One region of the Cytobacillus sp. GQ23 genome, then DNA from elsewhere that is predicted to be linked to it. Evidence: riboswitches for the same ligand, from Rfam matches in the RefSeq annotation. Region 1 holds a riboswitch; each other region holds the start of a gene.
What was found. A riboswitch is a leader RNA that binds a small molecule or an ion and turns the genes downstream of it on or off. The one in region 1 is predicted to bind thiamine pyrophosphate.
Positions count from the first base shown of each region.

Region 2: it holds a riboswitch for thiamine pyrophosphate, as region 1 does, so the genes downstream of both, AC6CHU_RS13805 (YkoF family thiamine/hydroxymethylpyrimidine-binding protein) here and thiM (hydroxyethylthiazole kinase) in region 1, are expected to answer to the same signal.
Region 3: it holds a riboswitch for thiamine pyrophosphate, as region 1 does, so the genes downstream of both, thiW (energy coupling factor transporter S component ThiW) here and thiM (hydroxyethylthiazole kinase) in region 1, are expected to answer to the same signal.
Region 4: it holds a riboswitch for thiamine pyrophosphate, as region 1 does, so the genes downstream of both, thiT (energy-coupled thiamine transporter ThiT) here and thiM (hydroxyethylthiazole kinase) in region 1, are expected to answer to the same signal.

Region 1 is NZ_JCAXER010000028.1:44,960-49,172, forward strand. Features, by position in the region: gene AC6CHU_RS20695 (CBO0543 family protein) at 157-672, opposite strand; gene AC6CHU_RS20700 (Cof-type HAD-IIB family hydrolase) at 816-1,565, shown strand; gene AC6CHU_RS20705 (OsmC family protein) at 1,583-2,053, opposite strand; TPP riboswitch at 2,168-2,280, shown strand; gene thiM (hydroxyethylthiazole kinase) at 2,387-3,199, shown strand; gene thiD (bifunctional hydroxymethylpyrimidine kinase/phosphomethylpyrimidine kinase) at 3,212-4,039, shown strand; gene thiE (thiamine phosphate synthase) at 4,023-4,213, shown strand, end outside.
Region 2 is NZ_JCAXER010000015.1:39,269-43,481, reverse strand. Features, by position in the region: gene AC6CHU_RS13810 (Cof-type HAD-IIB family hydrolase) at 211-1,077, opposite strand; TPP riboswitch at 1,307-1,408, shown strand; gene AC6CHU_RS13805 (YkoF family thiamine/hydroxymethylpyrimidine-binding protein) at 1,680-2,285, shown strand; gene AC6CHU_RS13800 (ECF transporter S component) at 2,287-2,883, shown strand; gene AC6CHU_RS13795 (ABC transporter ATP-binding protein) at 2,867-4,213, shown strand, end outside.
Region 3 is NZ_JCAXER010000013.1:91,769-95,981, forward strand. Features, by position in the region: gene AC6CHU_RS12620 (PaaI family thioesterase) at 1-166, opposite strand, end outside; gene AC6CHU_RS12625 (alpha-hydroxy-acid oxidizing protein) at 341-1,459, shown strand; TPP riboswitch at 1,687-1,802, shown strand; gene thiW (energy coupling factor transporter S component ThiW) at 1,916-2,407, shown strand; TPP riboswitch at 2,558-2,660, shown strand; gene tenA (thiaminase II) at 2,719-3,408, shown strand; gene gvpA (gas vesicle structural protein GvpA) at 3,765-4,025, shown strand; gene AC6CHU_RS12645 (gas vesicle protein GvpP) at 4,067-4,213, shown strand, end outside.
Region 4 is NZ_JCAXER010000024.1:69,836-74,048, reverse strand. Features, by position in the region: gene AC6CHU_RS19245 (AAA family ATPase) at 1-155, opposite strand, end outside; gene AC6CHU_RS19240 (MATE family efflux transporter) at 445-1,785, shown strand; TPP riboswitch at 1,838-1,940, shown strand; gene thiT (energy-coupled thiamine transporter ThiT) at 2,006-2,605, shown strand; gene AC6CHU_RS19230 (nucleotidyltransferase domain-containing protein) at 2,785-3,159, shown strand; gene AC6CHU_RS19225 (nucleotidyltransferase) at 3,156-3,497, shown strand; gene AC6CHU_RS19220 (hypothetical protein) at 3,619-3,888, shown strand; gene AC6CHU_RS19215 (hypothetical protein) at 4,011-4,213, shown strand, end outside.

The DNA.
Region 1 (4,213 bases):
CAAACCATTTGGTCTGCGCTAAATTATTTATTTGTTTTTTTCCTAATTAAATAAAACCACATCGATGCATAGGTTGCGAACAGAAGGAGCAAAAATAAGAAAACAGACAAATCGTTCTGAATAATCATTCCAGTACACCTCGCTTTATGTATGCATTTATTTTAGGCTGTCCAATGGAACAGGGAATAATAAATAGAATACCACCGCAGCAGGCAGGGAAATCAGCATGGCAACCGCCGGTCTTCGATAGTGGATTCGCAATACAGCAAATAAAGCGATATTCAGACAAATATTATGCCAGCTGTTCCAGCCGTTATCGTACACATACATTCCTTTGTGGGCAAACAGTGATTGAATAATCGTAAAAAAGCCAATCCATACAGCAGAGTATATGTATCCCTGTTTTTTATATTCAGGGTAGCGCTGCAGATAAATGATCAGAGCCATAGGTGTAATAAAAAAAGTGAAGGCTAAGTTAATAATTGAATGATTCAGCCATTCCGCCGTAATGCCTCTAAAAGCCCATAGTGTATGATTAAAATAGAGCATATTGTAGGTCAGGTTGATTGCAATAAAAAATAAAACAGTCGGATATTGCTTTCTCCACTGCGACCAGTCAATAAAGCGGTAAGCGAACAAAATCCATACGATCATCACAAGTGCGAGATACATAGTAACATCACCTTTAATATTTAATACATACAGGTATTTCCATTTTCCTTAAAAGTATTCATCTGGAATGCGCCTTCTTTGAAGGAAAGCCGGCTTACCTATATAATGGCTTTATTGTGTTAATAGAAGAAAGGAAGAGGATTATGAAAGATTCTAAAATTCCACCGCAAATTAAATTAATCGCCCTTGATATGGATGGAACATTACTGAATTCCAAAGGAGAAATTCCTGAAGAGAACCGTGCAGCTATAAAAGAGGCAAAGGAGAAAGGCATCGAAGTTATTTTGAGCACTGGCAGATCCAGATTAACGGCAGGCGATCATGCTGATTCTCTTGAATTAAATTCTTATTTGATCACGGTAAATGGCAGCGAAATATTTGGACCTGATGGTGAATCCATTTTAAGAGCTCCAGTGGATTCTAAAGTAATGGAATGGATGTGGAATCTGTCTCAGACACACAAGACCAATTTCTGGGCAACTAGCTGTGAACGGGTGTGGATGAACGAAATGCCGGAAAATATCCATGACCATGAATGGCTTAAATTTGGGTTTGATATTTCAGATGATGCGATCAGGGAACTGATCCATAAGGAACTTCGATCAAAGGGCGATCTCGAAATTACCAACTCAAGCTTAACCAATATTGAAGTCAATGCTTTAGGCATCAACAAAGCCATAGGAATCCTCAAAGTAACCGAACTCCTTGGTATTTCAATGGAAAATGTAATGGCCATGGGAGACAGCTTGAACGATATTGCCATGATTGAGGAATCAGGCTGGGGAGTAGCGATGGGAAATGCACAGGACATTGTTAAAGAAACAGCCGATGCTGTAACAGGAACGAATGATGAAGCCGGCGTTGCACTGGCCATCCGTAAATGGGCTCTTTAATCTGAACGAAACACCGGCTATCCTGCCGGTGTTTCGTTTGTTTTTTTATTGCGGATGGTTTCCTGTACTTCGACTTCCACATTTCCTTTAATGGCCCTTGAGATCATACAGGATGCTTCCGCTTTTTGCGCCAGCTTCTTGGCAAGTGTATAGTCCTTTCCATCGGCGTCTGCCTTCAGCACGATAACTGGACGATGAATAATCTTTTTGTACGTAATCACACCTTTTGTGACATCCACAATTCCGACTGACTCCATCGTGAGGTCCTCTTTATCGAGCCGGCTGCGTTCCATCATGGCTGCAAGGGTAATAATATAACAAGCAGCCGCCGCCCCAAGCAGCATTTCATCCGGATTCGTTCCGATTCCGGGACCGTCCATTTCCGGTGGAATGGATACCTTTGTTCTCAGGCCGCCTGTTTCTATTTCCCCCACATCATTGCGAAGACCAGGCCAATGTGCTTTCAAGTGAAAATGGTGTTCAGCCATATCTGAATCCTCCAAGCTATGTATTCTTACTTACACCTTAAAGAGGAAGCGGCAGAATTGCAAGCTTTACAGATTTCACGATTCAGGCTAAGATAAAAACAGCCAACTTAATAGTTTTACTGCTAGGGGTGCCCGATGCTCGCGGGCTGAGAAAGAAACCGGACTGTTTTTTACCCTTCGGACCTGATCTGGATTATACCAGCGTAGGAAAGTAGTAATTGCGGAGAACCAAATGACTCTCTACAGATTATTCAGCCAGGTCCATATATGGGATCTGGCTTTTTGTGTTCCCTTAAGAAACTATTAAGCAGCATTTGCAGAGGAGGAATAGATGTGAACATTCAAGAAATTACCAGCCTATTGGAGAAAGTAAGAGAGATAAATCCATTAGTACATAATATCACCAATGTAGTAGTAACCAATTTCACTGCCAATGGCCTGCTGGCTATTGGAGCATCACCTGTCATGGCCTATGCGCATGAAGAGGCGGGTGATATGGCTAAAATCGCCGGGGCACTGGTTCTGAATATGGGAACACTGTCTGAAAAAGAAGTGAAAAGTATGCTTATCGCAGGAAAATCAGCCAATCAGCATGGGGTGCCGGTTATTTTTGATCCTGTTGGCGCCGGCGCCACTGCCTACCGCACAGAAACTGCCAATCGAATAATGAAAGAATTAGATATTAGCATCATAAGAGGCAATGCGGCAGAAATCGCCAATGCCGCAGGACAGCAATGGAATATTAAGGGCGTCGATGCAGGAGAAGCAGAAGGAAACACATTAGAGCTTGCCAAATCTGCAGCAAATAAACCTGGTTCAGTCACCGTCATAACAGGCAAACAGGACATTGTTACAGATGGACATACTACATTTACCATCCGCAATGGACATTCCCTATTAACGAAGGTAACGGGTGCCGGATGTCTTTTGACTTCTGTCGTAGGAGCTTTCGCAGCAGTTGAAAAAGATCCTGTAAAAGCGGCAGCTGCTGCTCTGGTCGTATATGGCTCTGCCGCCGAAATCGCAGCAGAAAATACAGATGGCAGGGGCCCGGGCACTTTCCAGATAGAGTTTTTGAACAGCTTATATAATATTTCAGCTGAAGATGTTGAAATGCGCGGTTCAATTGAAAAAACGGAAGGATAGGAGGCAATACATATGAAAGTGAACAAAGCATTAACTATAGCGGGATCAGACAGCGGAGGAGGTGCAGGTATTCAGGCAGACTTAAAAACCTTTCAGGAACTGGGTGTATTCGGCATGTCAGCTTTAACTGCCGTAACCGCCCAAAACACCAGAGGAGTACAGGGAGTTTTTCCAATGACCGCAGATGCGGTTGCATCCCAAATACAATCCATAGGAGAAGATTTAAGTCCGGATGCAGTCAAAACTGGAATGCTGTTCAGTGCTGAGATCATTGAAACTGTTTCAAAGGAGATGGCAAATTACGGCTGGAAAAATATCGTCATTGATCCTGTGATGATTGCTAAGGGCGGAGCAAGCCTTCTTCAGACTGAAGCTATTTTAGCAATGAAAAAGCATTTGATTCCGCTTTCCATGGTGATTACACCCAATATTCCAGAAGCAGAGGTATTAACGGATACTATCATTCGGTCTATGGATGATAAAAAGAAGGCTGCTTATGAATTGCACAGGCTTGGAGCAAGACATGTCATCATAAAGGGCGGCCATGAGGAGGGAAAAATGGCTGCGGATCTATTATTTGATGGAGAATGTTTTACCGAATTCAAGAGTAATAGAATCGAAACAGTGAACACGCACGGCACAGGCTGCACTTTTTCGGCTGCCATCACAGCTGGCCTCGCTGACGGCCTATCTGTACCCCTGGCTGCAGATCGCGCTAAGCAATTTATCCAGGCAGCAATTGAAAATGACTTAAAAATTGGCAGCGGCCATGGGCCAACCAATCATTGGGCCTTTAATGCCAAGAAAAAGGAGAGCCTCATACATGGAAGTCAATACTAAACAAATGAGAGACTGGCTAAAGGTATATTTCATCATGGGAAGCGTTAATTGCCATCAAGATCCTGAAGAAATTCTCCGATCAGCGATTCAAGGGGGCATCACCCTGTTTCAATTCCGTGAAAAAGGAGCAGGATGCCTGCATGGCAATGAGAAGGAACGCCTTGCAAAAAAGCT
Region 2 (4,213 bases), on a different contig from region 1:
AAAATATAATAAATCTGCCGGTGTTTTATCTCAATGACGGCAGCTGCATAGTCTATTTATTCATGTTGGCAAACTCCTTCTAGTGTACATAAATGGGGAAACAAGGTCAATATCAGGAAAGTGAATCCTATAGGTTACTGATATGGTTTCTATACTATCGCTAACTAAAAAAAGAGCCGAATTACTAATCGGGCTCTCATTCATTGAATTTTATTTTAATAGATTCATTTTCTTCAGGAAATCGATTGGATGCTGTTTACGGAAATGTTCTTTAACCATGTAGCTTACGCCGTTCTGATCATTTGATCGCGTCAGCCAGTCCGCTGCTTTTTTTACTTCTGCCGGAGCATTGCCCATTGCCACACCCAATCCTGCTGCTTCAATCATTTCCAGATCATCTTCAGAGTCTCCTATGACGACCATTTGATTTCTGGAAATCCCAAGATGCTCACATAAATAGAGAAGCCCATTCAGTTTTGAGACCCCTGCAGGAACAATGTCCATCCTCAGATCGTTCAGTTTTAAGACTTCTACATTTTCAAACATGCCCCAAATGGCTGTCTTAGCATCCTCAAGGTCTTCCTTATCTTCAAAGTACACTTCGATTTTCGGCGGCGTAACCGGCTCATCTAAAATAGTCTCACTTAAAGAATCCACAAATTGCTGGGAATAAAAAATGGGATCACCCGTTGTAAAAACTGTTTTTGCAAGCATATTGGTATTAAGCTTCGTTTTGTTTGCAAGGGAATATTTTTCGTGCACCAGCCTGATTTGACAGGTAAAGCCTTCAAGCAGGCGCACGATTTCAAACGTTTCATCTTCCTGAATCCTTTTTACAAATATAGGCTTTTCCTGGGAAGCTGCAATATATGCCCCCCTGTGTGTAACCAGCAAAGAATTGGATTTCAATGCTTTAGCCACTTTCTTCGCGGAAGGAAAGCTTCTGGATGTGACAAGTGTTACATAAATTCCCTTTTGCTGCACATATTCAATTGCTTCTTTTGTTGATTTATGAAGTCTTCCATTTGATTGGAGTAGTGTTCCGTCTATGTTTAAAGCAAGCATTCTGTATATCATCCGATTTGCCCCCTATTCTCGGTGTAAAATTGTCCTATTACACTTTTATGAAGGGAGGGACTGGATTAGAACATGACATGGACAATGCAGAAATTTTTTCGTTGATTGCCTGTGTTAGTGAAGGTGTTTAACTGTTTTCATAGATTATTTGAATAAAAGAATTATAAATAGTCATTTACAATTTGGATTCTCCGTATTAAGATGGAGTCATTAAAAACTGCATATCCAAGTTTTGCACTAGGGGAGCTTTTTGGCTGAGAAGAACAATCCGTTCTGACTCTTATTACCCGATCTGGATAATACCAGCGTGGGGAAGTGCAGGTGAACGGCTATCATTTTAGTGTATTGATAACATTCAACTGCATTTCCTATTGGGAATGCAGTTTTTTTATTTTAACCAGGCTGTTTTTGTAAAATTTGTTGTTTTTGGCTCATGTATATTGTCGTTGATTTCCCAGCGAATCGCGGGCAGGCGGTGTGCTTGCACATATGCTCCCGAAGGAGCCTTGCACCTGTCGATACTATCAACACAGTAAGTAATTCAAAAAACAGCAGCAAACCTTACGAAAAAAACTTTTCATTAATACTAGGAGGATGGCAAAATGCAGGAAAATTTTTTATGTGGAACCAGTGAAATTACAGGGTGCAGATTTTCAATTTATCCCATGACTGACAGGTTTGCGGATATTATTTTATCAGCTTTAAAAGAAGTGGATACGAGCAAGGTTTGGATGGAAACAGATGATGTTAGCACCTGTGTGCGAGGCAGGTCCATTCATGTTTTCGATGTGGTTAAAGCTATTTATCTTCAAGCTGTTAAGCATGGTGACCATGTAGTATTTAACGGAACTTTTTCAAATGGATGTCCTGGTGATACTGCAGGAGATGCTTATCTTGCTGAGAATGAGGAATTGGCAAATGAAGAATCAGCAGCAGGTATCAGCCAGGAAGTTGCGGTCCAGTTCGCCCTTTATCCGATGGGGATTCCTGAATACATGAATGTCATTATGGATCAGGTCGAGCTTGCAATGAATCAGGGAACTTTTACAAAAGGGGTGCATTATGCTTCAAGATTAGACGGGGATGCACACTCTGTTTTTAAAACTCTGGAGGACGCTTTTGAAAACTGTAAGAAAAGCAATTCCACCCATATTGTTATGACGGTGAATATGTCTGCCAATAGCCCATCCAAAAAGGGGGCTGAATAATATGCTTGAAAAGTGGAAGCTTCGTGAAGTCATTGTCCTGTCTGTACTCGCTGTCGTGTTTGCAGTTGTATACCTGATATTCATGCAATTTGGCAATGTGCTATATGCAATGTTCGGCTTAATTGGATATGATTTTATTTTTGGCATTTGGTTTATTGTTTCAATTCTCGCAGCGTACATAATCAGAAAACCCGGGGCAGCTTTCTTATCGGAAACCATCGCTGCAGCCATTGAAGTCATGATCGGCAATGCTGTCGGTCCCCGCCTGATTCTGTCGGGCATGATTCAGGGGATTGGAGCGGAAGCTGTTTTTGCGGCCACGAAATGGAATAATTACCGGACATGGGTCTTAATTGCTGCCGGCATGGGCTCTTCTGTTACAAGCTTTATTTGGGGCTATTTCATTTCCGGCTATGCGGCCCTCTCACCCGGTTATGTAATGGCGATGTTTTGTGTAAGGATGGTCAGCGGTGCTTTACTGGCAGGCTTGATGGGCAAATGGCTGAGCGAAAGCCTTGCAAAGACCGGAGCATTAAACAGCTTTCCTATTGGCAAAGAGCTGAAAAGGGGAAAACCGGAAAATGGCATTACAGCATAAACAGAACATATTAAAAACAGAGCAGCTTACATTCAGGTATGAAGATGTGAAAAAGCCCATTTTTAAAAATATGCAATTCAGCCTTAATGCAGGGGAAGCAGTTCTATTATTGGGACCCAGCGGCTCGGGAAAAAGCACACTTGCTTTCTGCTTAAATAAATTGTATCCCGAGGCCGCAGATGGCGAATTGGACGGGATCATTTCATTCAAAGGAAAGAGGCTGGAGGAATTCGGCCCTGGTGAAATTAATCAGCACATTGGAATTGTGTTTCAGGACCCTGAAAGCCAATTTTGCATGACCACAGTCGAGGATGAGCTGGCATTTGGACTTGAGAATTTGAAAACGCCGCATGAAGAAATCGGGAATAAGATTGATGAAGCATTGGAGCTTGTTCATCTTTTGCCATATAAATATGCCCCAATTCACACCCTTTCCGGGGGCCAGAAGCAAAAGCTTGCACTGGCATGTGTATTGTCATTGAAACCGGATCTCCTGATTTTAGACGAACCGACAGCAAACCTGGATCCGGCTTCAAGCTATGAACTTACCCGCATCATTAAAGAGCTTAAAGAGAAGAGATCATTCTCCCTTCTAATAATCGAACACAGGCTGGATGATTGGATTGATTTGACCGACCGCTGCGCAGTCCTAAACAGAGAAGGCGAACTATTATTTAATGGAAGCACTGAAGAATGCTTTAATCAATATGCAGAAGAATTTCTGCTTGAGGGCATCTGGCTGCCAAGTTCGGTAAAAGCAGGCCTTTCAGGGAAAAAAGCAGGTATTTATAAAGGGGAAAAACTTCCGTTGACTGATGAGAAATTAATCGCCGGATTTGAGAATCCCATTGGTGCACTTCAGGTTTTAGATAACAGGAAGAAAAATCACCAAGCTCCTGAAGAACAAATTATTCTATCCGCAGAGAATCTATCCTTTTATAAAGCTGGGAAAGATTTGCTAAAAGATATTAGTTTTTCTGTTAAAAAAGGTGAATTTGTGGCCATTGCCGGCTCAAATGGATCAGGAAAAACAACGCTTTCAAGACTCTTGGCTGGACTTTATACTCCTTCCAAAGGCAATATTCTCTTTTATGACAGTCCCCTTTCCCAGTGGAAGGAGCAGGAGCTAAGACAGAAATTAGGTTATGTTTTTCAAAACCCCGAACACCAATTTATTGCTGATTCTGTCTATGATGAAATTGCATTCAGTTTAAAAATACAGCAGATTCCTGATGGTGATATTAAAGAATCAGTTCAGGCTGCACTGCTTCAAGTGGACTTGCTGCGGTGCGCTGACATGCATCCCTTTTCCTTAAGCCAGGGGCAAAAA
Region 3 (4,213 bases), on a different contig from region 1:
TATTTCCCATCGCTACATCTGCAAGAGTAGAGATAATTCCTCCATGAACCAGTCCAGCGCTGTTAATAAAGAGCGGCTGGACTGGCAAAGTGACTTTCATATTACTTTTACTGACTCTTTCGTAATGGAATTTCAGAAACTCATCAAAAGGCTGCTTGATTAACATTTGGTACACTCCAATTTCATTTAGTTAAGATGGTTATTCCCGATTCTTTGTGAAATCCCTGCTTATTGAGACTCTTTTTTTGCCAGGGAGAGACTCCAAAATTATTACATGGTTTCAAATAATCCATAAAAATGATATTATTTTCAATAAATTCAAAAAAAGGCGGGCGGGAAAATGGCAAAAGTAGAGAATATTAGTTTCGCTGAAAACTTTCCTATTTCATTTAAGGAGCTTGAAAAGGAAGCGGAGAAAGTGATGGGAGCAGACGGTTTTGGCTATGTTCAATCAGGAGCCGGCGGGGAAGAAACGCTTAGAAAGAATATCGACTCCTTTGCAAAATACTCAATTGTGCCGAGAATGCTGAAGGATGTTTCCATGCCGGATATAAGTGTGAACATATTTGGAAAAACATATCCTTATCCTATTTTCCTTGCTCCGATTGGAATGCAGCGGCTTGAACATAATGAGGGAGAAATGGCATCTGCACGTGCAGCAGCTTCATTTGGCATTCCATTTATCCAGAGCACAGTTTCCAGTTATTCCATTGAAGAAATAGCCAGCACCACAGGCACGAGTCCCAAATGGTTCCAGCTATATTGGTCCAATTATGAAGAAGCATCGTTCAGCATGGTCCGGCGCGCGGAGGAAGCGGGGTATGAGGCCATTGTGTTAACGGTTGATACGGTGATGATGGGATGGAGGGAGGCTGATCTAAGAAATAACTTTTCCCCCTTAAAGCTTGGCTATGGAAAAGCTAATTATGAAAGTGATCCAGTCTTTATGGCCTCTCTCCAGGATGGCGATATCGTACAGGGAATCCTTAATAATATTCATCATCCAACATTAAGCTGGGAGCATATTGCGAGATTAAAGGAGAAAACAAGCCTGCCCATTTTATTAAAGGGCATTCTCCACCCTGAAGATGCCGGGCTGGCCGTTGAAAGAGGGATAGATGGAATCATTGTCTCCAATCATGGCGGCAGACAGCTTGATGGAGTGATTGCGGCGATTGATGCGCTCGGACCGATTGCGAAGGAAGTTAAAGGGCGGATCCCGGTTTTGTTTGACAGCGGCATTCGACGAGGTTCAGATGTGGTTAAAGCTCTGGCGCTGGGAGCCGACGCCGTTTGCCTGGGGAGGCCGTATGTGTATGGCCTGGCCATTGGCGGGCAGGCTGGAGTTGAAAAAGTACTTGCCAACTTTATAGAAGAAACAAAAGTGTCGCTTTCCCTGGCAGGGGTAGGGAGCTTAAAGGATATTGCCGGTCTGCAGCTAATTCGAATGAAGTATTAAGTGTTATCAAACTTCCTGCCATGAAAAATTATAGTCTATGAAAAAGAGCCAAAATGAAAACGGACAAGCCTATTGCGCTAATTAATGACGAATCTGTTCAAAGCTCCGCAGCAGAAAATGATGAGCGCTTAATTCAATCCATCAAGAAAAGTATATAAGCGAAAAGATTGATGACATTGACGGAATAATTTGATAAGCTTGAAGTAGCTTATCAAATTAAATATCTATGTAACTACTAGGGGTGCCCCGAATGCGTGGGCTGAGAGGAAAGCGCGTATAGCTTTCCGACTCTTATGGACCTGATCTGGTTAATGCCAGCGGAGGGAAGTAGGATTTGACTATATGTCGATTCATTTACTTTAACCAAGCCAGGTCCTTGTCGGGATCTGGCTTTTTTGTATACATACTTCTCATCCTGATAAGCAATCAGGCTGCCCTTTTAGAAAGGAGGTATAGATGAACAAAACCCGATTGTTAACTGCGATGGCTTTATTTGTAGCAATAGGGACACTCGGATCCCATTTGCTCTGGTTTCCCGCAGGAGCAGCTAAGGCCTATCCGGTCCAGCATGCGGTAAATGTATTGGCAGCGGTGACACTTGGTCCCCTGCCGGCAGCAGCTGTCGCTTTTATGATTGCATTGCTGCGTAATTTGCTTGGATTCGGGACGCTGCTTGCGTTCCCAGGCGGAATGATCGGTGCGTTTTTGGCTGGTGTTCTTTATTTGAAATTCAGACGGAAAATATGGGCTGCCATTGGAGAGGTAGTGGGCACCGGCATAATTGGTGCATTGTTTGCCGTTCCGTACGCAAAGCTTCTCATGGGCAGTTCAGCTGGTGCATTCTTCTTCATGCCGCCGTTTCTGATCAGCAGCATTGCCGGTGCGGCGATAGGCTGGATGGTATTGGCGAAGGTTAAAGAGAAAAATCTGATTCGAGCAATGGGATGATTTTGGGATGGAATGCGGTTGGGTATGCTCAGGACGAGGAATTCCAGAAGAATAACCTGACTTTATGAGCATTTTTCACGGATTTATAGCGATATCCCAAAGTTATGAGAGGAAAACTTCAAGCTAGGTAAAAAACAATTAAAAACGTTAGAAAACTGCTAGGGGCGCTACGGCTGAGATAAGGAGCTTTTTCCTTTGTCCCTTGGAACCTGATCTGGATAATGCCAGCGCAGGGAAGCAGTGAGGACCTCAATCTAAATCCTCATGCTTTTTCCCCGGCAGCTTCTGAGTTTAATAGGAGGCTATTTTTTATGACTTTTTCAGAGATTTTGCGCAAAGAAAATGAAGATTTATTTCAGATGATATTTGAGCACCCATTTGTCCAGGGCATTGGGAGAGGAGATGTGCCGAAAGAGGCGCTTGCTCATTACATTAAAGCGGACTTTGAGTATTTGAATGCATTCATGCATATTTATGGGATTGCCATTTCAAAATCTGCGGAGCGCAAGGATATTGCTTATTTTAATCAGCAGATAGAATTTGTATTGAACAGCGAAGTGCATCCTCATCATAATTTCTGCCAGCAGATTGGGGTAGATTATGAAGCATTGCAGGGGTATCCGCTCCCTCCGACAGCTGATCATTATGTAAAACATATGATGTATCATGCCCACACAGGCGGAATGGGTGAAATCCTCGCTGCATTATTGCCTTGTCCATGGACATATTGGGAGATTGGGCTTGAGCTCATGAAGCAATATGAGCCAGATGAGAACCATCCGTTTTATCCATGGATCTCATTTTATGCAAATCTAAGAGTCGAAGCGGTGACCATGAATATGAGAAACCGTTTGGATGAGCTTGCTGAAGGGGCATCACCGGAAGAAAGACAGCGGATGAAGGATGCTTTCCGGAAAAGCTGCCAGCTGGAGCTTGGTTTCTGGGAGATGGCTTATACCTGTGAAAAGTGGCCGGCAGGCATTCCGGCAGCAACTTCATAAAACCATTATTTGCCTGAAGCTCTTACTGCAGGTGTTTCGAAAATTAAAATTCATAGTAGGGGGTGCACTAAATAGTGCGCCTCTTTTTTGTTATAAAAAACGTTTAAAAATGCTCAAAGAGTGGCTCTAAACGAATGTAATGAAATTGTAATAATCAAACGGTTGATACTCAGAAACGGATGTTTAATCACTTTCTAATATTACTGGAAAGCGAAGTGATGAAAAATTTCAAGAAAAGATTGGGAATGGTAATTTATGCCCCGTTTTAACCTTCTGGCCTGAAGGTATTTATAACTTAAACCCTAAATTTACTCGTACATCGTCCCGCTATGCAAAAGCCGAAAGGAGATGGAAATATGAGTGTTCAAAAAAGTACGGATAGCTCCAGCCTTGCAGAAGTTATAGACAGGATCTTAGACAAAGGAATTGTGATTGATGCATTTGTGAGAGTTTCTCTTGTCGGGATCGAAATTCTGACAGTTGAAGCGCGAGTGGTCATTGCCAGTGTGGATACGTGGCTGCGCTATGCTGAAGCGGTTGGTTTATTAACAGATGAAGTGCAAGAGGATGGCCTTATGGATAGAGGACAAAATCAGAAACCGCAATTTAGCGTATAGAGAAAAAAAATTAAACATTAAAAAGAAATGAGGCAGTAAACATGGAAAATCAAGAAGCAAACAATCAGACAGGAAATGAAATTAATAATCAGAGCAGTGAAGCAACACAAAATCAGGAAGTAAATCAGTGCAGCGAAGAAAATGAGCAAGCCGAAAACGGCAATGAATTGAAAGAAAAGAAGGAAGGC
Region 4 (4,213 bases), on a different contig from region 1:
CCATCCTGGGAGGCAATAATTTTTTCCACAGAAGAAAACGGGACTGTCACATCCTTATTTCCTGCTTGTACGGTCCAAATAACCGCCGCCAAAATCACCGTGACTACCAATGCAATAGTTATAATCGTCGAAGGCTTCTTTAAAAGTGATTTCAACCAATTCCCTCCTCATTGAACATACCTACATTATAAGAAATTAAAATTGTTAATAAAAGGGTTTAACTCTTTTTAAACATTGTAAATTATGGAAAAATAATATCCTTTATTAGAAAGTGTGCTACAACAGCGTTCAAAGGGTTAATAAATGTGAAAGATATGTGACAGGGGGGAAGTCTAGTACAAACCATTTTATTGGAAACTGAATGTGAAATAGTGAATAATAAAAGCGGATAAGCGATTTCTGTTGATAAAAATATTGAAATATATAGGGGAAAAAGGTGTTAAAATGGCTCAGCAGGACTTTACAAAAGGAAATATTTTTAAACAGCTCTTGTTGTTCTCAACTCCCATAATGCTCACTAATCTCCTGCAGGTTTCCTATCAATTTATTGATAGTCTGTGGGTTGGGAATCTGCTGGGAGCTGATGCATTGGGGGCTGTTGCAATTTCAGGCACTGTAATCTTTACAGTACTTTCATTTATCATTGGAATAAACAATGCGGCATTAACGATTCTATCCCAGCAAAAAGGCGGAGATCAGGCAGAGGGGCTTAAGCGTTATTTAAATGCCTTTACCGTCATACAGACCATTTTGTCGGTTGTTCTTGGAATAGCCGGATTCCTGCTTGCGGAAAGAATTCTGGCCTTCATGGGCACACCTGCCGTAATGGCCGGAGAGGCTGCATCGTATTTGCAGATTAACTTCATTGGTATTTTGTTTTTATTCGGGTATAACTTTATAGGAACTGTACTAAGAGCACTCGGAGACAGCAAAAGCCCCCTGTACTTTGTGCTGATAGCTGTCGTGTTAAATGCAATTCTCGATCCTCTTTTTATATCAGTATTTCAGCTTGGCATTGATGGGGCCGCCTATGCAACCATCCTTTCACAGGGAGTCGCCTTTATGATCGGCATGATATTCATACTCCGCAAAAAGCTGGCGCCTTTTACAATTCCATCTTGGCCTTACAAAGAGGAGGCCGTGCTGATCTTCAAGCTTGGCATTCCTTCAGGACTCCAAATGACTGTCATATCGGCTGGCGTTATGGCTATTATGTCTGTCGTTACTTCTTTTGGGAGTGACGTCGTTGCAGGGTTTGGTGCAGCACAGCGGATCGACAGTATCATAATGCTTCCTGCCATGGCATTGGGGACTGCAGTCAATAGTATGGCTGGTCAAAATATAGGAGGAAATCGATGGGAACGGGTACATCAAATAGCGTTGTACGGAGTCCTCTACAATCTTGCCATCATGTTTATCATTGCTTTGGGGACGTTCCTATTTGCAGAGTATGGGGTGCACCTGTTTATACAGGATAAAGAATCAGTACACTATGGCACTGAATATTTGAAAATCATTGCTTTTTTCTATCCTCTCCTGGGCATTAATTTTGTATTGAATGGTGTGGTAAGAGCCTCAGGCGCCATGTTTCAAGTTCTTATCCTCAATATCATTTCATTCTGGATCCTCCGATATCCTTTAACTTATCTATTTTCAAAGTATATAGGGGATAAGGGAATTGCAGCAGGAATGGGGATCAGTTTTGGCATTAGCAGTGTTATTGCCTTTATGTATTATCGAAAAGGCAAGTGGGATAAACAAAATATTTTTGGAGAGGAGGAGTAATTTCTTTTCACCATTAATTCTTTCATATATACTAAAAGCGAATAATTCAATAACGTGCCACAAGGGGAGCATATCGCTGAGAGTGAACAGCCCGCTGTTCTGACCCTTTGAACCTGTTAGTTAATGCTAGCGCAGGAATGTGGAATAAAAGGCAGTTGCACTATTCTGTCTGCTTATTCTCCCTTGGGGTATCGTCTCGAGACTAAAGGGGGATTTTTTTATGAAGAAATTAAGCTTAATCGCAATGATAGAGGCTTCATTTTTTGCAGCATTCGCTATCATTCTTGATCTTCTGCCATCCATCAAGCTGTCGCCATCCATTTCTATATCTGTGGCGATGATTCCGATTTTTATTCTGGCCTTTAGAAGAGGATTTAAAGTCAGCTTTATTGCAGGACTCTTATGGGGGATACTGCAGATCGCCATGGGAGATGCCTGGATTGCCACTCCGCTTCAGGCATTTATTGAGTATTTTGTTGCATTTGCTTGTATCGGTTTTGCCGGCTTGTTTTATCGTGTTATTCAAAATCAGCTGCGCACCGGCAGCAGGAAGAAAGCGCTTGGCTGGGTAGTCGTGGCAGTATTTATCGGAAGCTTCGCCCGGTATTTCTGGCATTTTATAGCAGGTGTTCTTTTCTTCGGAAGCTATGCGCCAAAAGGGATGTCGCCGGTTCTTTTTTCCTTCCTGGCTAACGGGGCTACCATGCTTGGAGCGGCCATTCTCTGCTCAATCGCGGCCGTGTTCATTATTTCGTCGGCACCAAGATTAATTATTCAAAAATCGGATGAAGGCCTTCAATCTCACAAAAGTGCCTCCTGATAACTCCTTTGATATATTTCCACGAATTCGATAAGAGCTTTATTCAGCAGACTAATTTACATAGTGATTGGTCTGCTTTTTTATTGTCAAATGGATTAAACTTTCCAATTCAAGATATTTGGAAAATTCATGTAATATTATAGTTTGTGAGTGAGATTCTTTATAAGGGAGTAAATAAAATGAAAAAAAGACCTGAACCAATAGAAGCTGCCGTCCAATTTGTTGAAAGACATTTTCCAAATTGTCAGGGAGCTTTATTGGCTGGGAGTGTTGTTCGTGGACAAGCAACTGAAACATCTGATTTAGATCTTGTCATTTTTGATGATAATTTAGTTTCTTCTTATCGTGAATCGGTCATTGAGTTTGGCTGGAATATTGAACTATTTGTACATAATTTAACGTCTTATCGTTTCTTTTTTGAAAGTGATTGTAAAGAAGCAAAACCTTCTATGCCAAGAATGGTTAGTGAAGGGAAGATACTAAAAGATACAGGTCTTATAGCAGGCATAAAGAAAGAAGCGAAAGAACTGCTGGAACAAGGACCAAAAGCATGATCAAAAAAACCATCGATTTGAAGAGATATTTCATCACAGATGCACTAGATGATTTAATCGGATGCCAAAACAGAGGAGAAGGAATTTTTATTGCAAGTAAACTCGGGGAGTTAGTGGGTGAGTTCATACTTCGCAGTAATCGTAAATGGATTGGATCATCTAAATGGCTTGTTCGTTCATTAGTTCACCACGACAAAGAACTTGCAGACGAATTCGTTGAAGCATTTGATTCGTTTTATAAAACAAATAACATTGAAAAGATAGTTATCCTGATTGATAAAGTGCTTGAACCCTTTGGCGGGAGGCTATTTGAAGGGTTTACTTTAGGTAAAAAGTAAATCTGATTACTATGCTGCAGAATATAATTATAATTAAATGATATTTCCAAAGTTTTTTTGATATATTAGGAAATTGCTTCTGAATAATGGGTATATTACTCAAAAAAGGGGAGTGAAGACCTTGTCCAATACTTTGCAGGGAAATATCATAACTGGCGTATTTGATGCGGAAACCAGTGCTTTTGAGATTCAAAAAGTAAAAAGCTTCAATACCCAGTCGGTCCTCAACAAACATCAATGTGAAACTCTGTATAATTATCTTACCCTTCATGAAGAAGATGAGGGAGGGCAAATAATTACACTTTACGATCAAATGCCGCTTATGCTGACCCGTCAGGAAATTTGCAGTCTAAAGGAAGATTTGGAGAACATTAAAAACCTATATCAGTAGAAAAACGCTCTGCAGCCTATGCAGGGCGTTTTTTATTGAAAAATAATTTTGACAAATTCGTGACAAAAAGTTTGACAAATTTGTGAACATAGTTAGAATATTAAATAAAAGGGGATGAAAATATGACAATTCAACAGCAGCGCGTTTTGCATTTTTTCCGAAATAGTACAGCAGCAGGTATTGTAATAGGATTTATTGTTTTTATTTCAAGCTTTTTTGTAAGCGGTATCACTGGTGAGTATGTATTATCCATCGGTTTAAGTATTATGGTTTCGTCTATGCTGCTGTTCGGATTCGGGTTTTTTATCAATGTGATGGAAGAAAT